Linked DNA regions of Saccharicrinis fermentans DSM 9555 = JCM 21142. The protein of the gene in region 2 interacts with the protein of the main gene of each other region in a pairwise test. Links are inferred from orthologs where the notes say so. Each region holds a gene or a part of one and is shown on either strand. Other genes may lie near its edges.

Region 1 (3,008 bases), 1.2 Mb from region 2 along the record:
CGGCACCATAGGTACTGGTTACTTTTTGATATAAACCGTTTGCATCATTATCCGGGGCTACAGAAACAGCAGCTCCCCATTCTGTTGTGTTATATAAATTATCACCAGTTTCACCAATATCCATAAAAGCAAGAATATTTCTTGCCTCGTCATAATCGCCAGCCCTATTGGTAATCCATACCTCCACCCTACTCACATTAATTTGTGAAACCATAGGGTAGTACTTTTGTGCGTCGTTATATAAGTCTCTAAAATAGTTAGACAGGAAAAAGTGCCTATTTTTATCATACTCGTTAATGGCCAGTTCAAACTCCTGTTGCTGAGCTCCCCCTTCAATATCCATCACCGATGTCTCACCTTTTTGTTGAGAAAAGACAGATGTGACATTTAATTTCCCGAACTGCAACTCCGCCTTTACCCCGAAGAGGCTCTGACTACCTGTAATAAGAGTACCAGGCAAGGGCATGGAGACATTTCCTGCCTCAATAGATTGAATAATATCATCTTCTTTGCCCTCATACTCTAGTTTCATCTCATTTTCAAATTCAAAGGTAGCCTCGGTATTATAATTGATTCCAAGCTTAAGCTTATCACCAATATTACCCTGGATATTCATTTGAATTTTTTCCTGAAAATCAAATGTAGTGGTATTTCTAAGATTTTCCTGTAATGTTGGGTTTTCTGTTTTATTATTTGAGATACCAATAGTTAACTCGGCTGCTCCCTGCGGTTTTATACTGATCAGGTCACTACCAAAAAGGTTATCTAATTCCCCTCCCAATACTGCATTCGGCTTAAAAATACTAAATTCACCATCTTCTTCAGTCTCTCTAGCCCTAGACTCCCAATACGACAGCATTGAACGACGTCTTTCCTTATCCAAATACTCCTCCAAAGTCATTGAATAAGGTAGCCTAACGTTCATATTACCCATCTTACGGTACAAATAAACCTTGCCCGTCTTGGGGTCATACTCAGTGGTATACTGCAAATTCTCAGCATCAGGAAGGACGATCCCTTTTTGCTGATCCGGATTCAGAAAGGGATTATTACTATCTTTCGCTATCGGCTCAAAACGCGTCGTTTTTTTTAGCGAATCAGGTTGTTGTACCATGGCCTTGTCACCTCCCCCTACCAAATAATTGGTATCAGTACCCGAAAAACTTGTGCCAACAATTAATATGAATGTTAACACGCTCGTCAAAATATATGGAAAAACTTTGTTCAAGTTTTTATGCATTGTACTGGTTACTATTGGTTTGAGCAGATATATTCTCTAGGCTATTCTTACAACATTTTTAGTGATTTTTTAATCACATCTTCCACTTTGCTATCAGGTTCTGCTGCTAATATTTTATCAATTACTTTTTGTGCGCCCCCCTTCATAAAACCTAACATCACTAAAGCAGATAACGCCTCTTCTTTTATTGTATTGTTCACATCTGCAAATATTTTTTGATCCACCGGATCTTTACCCAATTTATCTGTCAGATCCACAATAATTCGTTGGGCTGTTTTAGCACCAATTCCTTTAATTCCTTTCAGTAAATTCACATTTCCAGTAAGAATAGCCTCTTGTATTTCAGCCGGCGTACTGGACGACAGCATCATACGCGCCGTATTTGCTCCTATGCCACTAACTGAAATCAAATGAATAAAAATACTACGCTCCGAAGTATCATAAAAACCATACAAATTATGAACATCTTCTCGAATTTGTTCATACAGATAAAGCTGAATTTCCTTTTGATTCTGGAGCTTGGTATAAGTATTCACAGAAATATTAATAAAATACCCCAGTCCATTATTTTCTACCACACAGTGCGCCGGACTTGATTCTATGATGTGCCCCTTTATATATTCGTACATTTCGGTTATTGATTATCGTTTTACAGTGGTCTAAAAAATTCAAAGACCACAGGACTGATTAATGATGACTACCCATATTCCACCCTTGTGCTTGCAACGCTATTTCCTGATCGCTGTTTGATACCAGAATCTTACCTTTACTCTCTTCGGTGATATGTCCAATAGTATATATTTTCAAATCTGTTTCTTTGGAAAATTTTTCATAGTCGGCCATGGAAATTGTAAAAAGTAATTCATAGTCTTCTCCTCCGTTTAAGGCCGCAATGGTAGGATTCATATTGATCTCTTCAGCCATTAAAGAAGTCACATGATCAATGGGTATTTTATTTTCATAAATACGACACCCAGTATTAGATTGCTTACATATGTGCAATATCTCTGACGAAAGACCATCTGAGATATCAATCATTGCGGTGGGTTTAACCCCTATTTCTTTTAAAAACTCAATCAAATCCCTACGAGCTTCAGGCTTCAACTGACGCTCCAAAATATAATCATAGCCAGATAAGTCGGGTTGAACTTTCAAGTTTCCTTCGTGCACTCTTTTTTCTCTCTCAAGCACCTGCAACCCCATATAAGCACCTCCCAAGTCTCCTGTAACACAGATTAAATCGTTAGGTTTTGCTCCACTGCGATATACAATATCTTCACTACCCGCTTCCCCAATAGCTGTTACACTAATCGTTAAACCAGTTAATGAAGTAGTAGTATCCCCACCTATTAAATCAACATGATGCTTATCGCAGGCCAACTGAATACCCTCATATAACTGCTCTACAAAAGGAAGCGTTACTTTGGAACTCAGCCCCAATGAAACCGTTATTTGTTTAGGAATCGCGTTCATGGCATATACATCACTCAAATTAACCATAACAGCCTTATAACCAAGGTGTTTTAAGGGTGTATATACCAAATCGAAGTGTATTCCTTGCAGTAAGAGATCAGTGGTAACCACAGTCTGTTTTCCCTTATAATCAAGCACAGCCGCATCATCACCTATACCTTTCAAGGTGCTTTCATTTTTTATTTCAATTTGACTGGTTAGATGGTCTATCAAACCGAATTCGCCCAAACTTTCCAGGCTCACATCTTTATTATCGCTCATATGCTAATATCTATTTTAACGAACAATTTATTCA
Region 2 (2,987 bases):
TTATTGACGTAACAGGAGAGGAGCCGATTGAGTATAAGGGATACGTTCCTCCACGGTCAGTGGTGATACCAGGAAGCTACACTAAAAAATTCCCGGCAGGCGATTTTCAAGTTCCTGCAGCATTAATTATCGGAAAACGTAAGGAATCTACTGATAAGAAAACCTCATTGAATGATGCCCTTCGTGAAAATAACGTGGCTGTGTAAGTTAAAAATAAGGATATGGAAGATGGGAGATAAAAAGGCGATAGCTGGTCTGTCATCTTCTGTCTCTTCTATTTAAAATCCAACGCATGATTGACGATATAAAGAGAGCCGTTGAAGTATTGCAACAAGGAGGCTTGATACTTTATCCCACTGATACCATATGGGGTATAGGTTGTGATGCGACTAATGTGGAGGCTGTTAAAAAAGTTTACCGACTGAAAAGGAGAGAAGATAGTCAAAGTATGTTGGTGCTGCTGGATAAGGATGCCAAGCTAAACTCTTATGTGACTGAAGTGCCAGAACTGGCATGGGATCTGATTGATCTTAGTACGAAGCCAACCACTATTATCTATCCCAACGCTAAAAATTTGGCTGAAAACCTTTTGGCAACAGACAAGAGTATTGGTATTCGCATAAGTAAAGAAGAATTCTCTCAGAAACTTTGTGAGCGGTTCAAAAAGCCTATTGTTTCAACCTCGGCCAATATAAGTGGAGAACCCGCACCTGCCCATTTTGCCGATATCACGGCGGATATTATAAATGGAGTGGACTATGTGGTAGGCTTTAGACAAGATGATAATTGTAAAGCTGTTCCTTCGAGCATCATAAAACTGGAGGTTAATGGACAGGTAAAAGTAATTAGAGAATGAGTGAAGAAAATATAGACTTCCGTCATCAAGATTCTATTCAAATACGTTTTAATGATATTGATGGTTTGGGGCATGTGAATAACACCACCATACAAGAATATTTTGATTTGGGACGTTTGGGATATTTCAATAAGGTGTTTGATAATAATGTTAACTGGTCCCGATTTGGAGCTGTAGTTGCTTCCATTAAAACAGACTTTTTAGCTCCTGTTTTTCTTAAAGAATCGCTGGTTGTGAAAACCAAAGTGAAAATGATAGGAGATAAGAGTATGCAACTAATACAACATATTACCGACAGTGAGGGGGTAATAAAAGCTACTTGTAGTTCGGCAATGGTAGGTTATGACCCTAATACGCACACATCCCGTGTGATTCCGGAAGATTGGAGGAAGCGTATTGGAGATCTGGAGGGATGGGAGTAAAAAACACCCTTACGAAACGACTTTATTTTTTAAGGCGATTGGGATTTTTTCCGATAAATTCTTTCCAACTCTTCACCGATTTACCGGTGTTTAAAGATTGGTTTTGAAAGAAATGGCATAAGGCCGCAGCAACTCCATCGGTGGCATCCAGGTATTTAGGTGTTGTTTCTATTTTAAGATATTGAGAAAGGATGCGAGCTACCTGTTCTTTACTGGATGCGCCATTTCCTGTGATAGCCTGTTTGATTTTTAGAGGGGCATATTCAAATACAGGAATGTCTCGTGATAGTGCAGCTGCCATTGCAACGCCTTGGGCACGTCCTAGTTTTAGCATCGACTGTACATTTTTACCGAAGAAAGGAGCCTCAATCGCCAATTCGTCCGGATGGTAATGATCACAAAGTCGAACGATGGTTTCGTATATCTTTTTTAGCTTGATATAATGATTGTCGTATTTTTTTAGTTCGACAACGCCCATGGAGACCAAAGATGGTTTGTTGCCAACTATCTTTAGAATACCATACCCCATTACGGTGGTACCTGGGTCAATGCCTAAAATAATACGTTCTTTAATCACAAGGTAAATTATAATGACTTTAATATAGTGCTGAAATATAGGACATCTTGTCCAAATTCAGAGCTCATTTGTCCCAATACCATGGGAGATTGCTTGTGGATGGTTTCTAGATCGGAGGGAGTGCTTACTTTGCATTGCACAGATACGGTTCTTTCGTCTTTGTTTTCGCTTGTCATTACCTCGTATGTTCCGATGTCGCACATGGGTATCATATTCTTGGTGAGTGGCTTATATGTGTTGTTCAGCCATTGTTCCCATTGTTGAAATTTACTTGCCTGGATAACAAAAGTAGTATTAAATACAAACATTTATTTTAGCTGTTAATTAAAAAAAAGGAAAGCTTTTTCAACAGTAAAATCGTTTGTTACTCTTGAAAAAGCATTTCAATAATTTTGGGGGTGAACCCTGTTATTTTATCATGTCAAAGCCACAATAAGGGACCAAAACATCTGGTATTTTAATTCCTTCGGCTGTTTGGTTGTTTTCTAATAAAGCGGCCAGAATACGAGGCAAGGCCAGCGCACTTCCGTTTAATGTATGTACCAATTCCGGTTTTTTCATGTCCTTACCTTTGTATCTGCATTTTAGACGGTTAGCCTGATAACTTTCAAAGTTGGATACGGAGCTGACCTCCAGCCATCGTTCTTGTGCTGCAGAAAATACTTCGAAATCAAATGTTAAAGCCGATGTAAAGCTGATATCACCTCCACATAATCTTAAGATACGATATGGCAATCCTAGTTTGTTTACCAATCCTTCGACGTGTGCTACCATACTTTTGAGTGCTTCATAAGATTTTTCGGGATGCGAGATTTGTACGATCTCCACTTTGTCGAATTGGTGTAGTCTGTTCAGGCCTCTCACATCAGCGCCCCATGAACCAGCTTCTCTTCTAAAGCATGGTGTGTAGGCCATGTTCTTGATGGGTAGGTCATCTTCCTTCACTACTTCATCGCGGTACATATTGGTTACTGGAACTTCAGCTGTGGGTATCAGGTATAAATTATCAGCGGTTGCATGATACATCATTCCCTCCTTATCGGGCAATTGGCCTGTACCAAAACCAGAATCTTCGTTCACAACAATTGGAGGAAGTACTTCTTGGTAACCGGCTTTCTCTCCTTCATCTAAG

What was found. Proteins that work in one complex are often made in the same cells at the same time.
Region 1: the proteins of ruvC (region 2) and ruvA interact in binary tests that used the Escherichia coli proteins (3 or more experiments, as listed by UniProt). The link is inferred for Saccharicrinis fermentans DSM 9555 = JCM 21142 from one-to-one orthologs.

Annotation. Positions count from the first base shown.
Region 1 is NZ_KI912107.1:3,119,455-3,122,462, forward strand. The notes cover bases 79-3,008. They hold ruvA (Holliday junction branch migration protein RuvA), read right to left. Parts: upstream 1,870-3,008; coding sequence 1,288-1,869; downstream 79-1,287. Other genes in these bases: sov (T9SS outer membrane translocon Sov/SprA), read right to left, coding at 79-1,195; thiL (thiamine-phosphate kinase), read right to left, coding at 1,928-2,974. In the rest of the region: more of sov, read right to left, coding at 1-78. UniProt on the Escherichia coli protein: The RuvA-RuvB-RuvC complex processes Holliday junction (HJ) DNA during genetic recombination and DNA repair.
Region 2 is NZ_KI912107.1:4,363,898-4,366,884, reverse strand. What follows is about bases 79-2,987. They hold ruvC (crossover junction endodeoxyribonuclease RuvC), read right to left. Parts: upstream 1,856-2,987; coding sequence 1,301-1,855; downstream 79-1,300. Other genes in these bases: serS (serine--tRNA ligase), read right to left, coding at 2,264-2,987; CYTFE_RS0117755 (DUF4286 family protein), read right to left, coding at 1,864-2,163; CYTFE_RS0117765 (acyl-CoA thioesterase), read left to right, coding at 853-1,278; CYTFE_RS0117770 (L-threonylcarbamoyladenylate synthase), read left to right, coding at 293-856; CYTFE_RS0117775 (2,3,4,5-tetrahydropyridine-2,6-dicarboxylate N-succinyltransferase), read left to right, coding at 79-206. In the rest of the region: more of CYTFE_RS0117775, read left to right, coding at 1-78.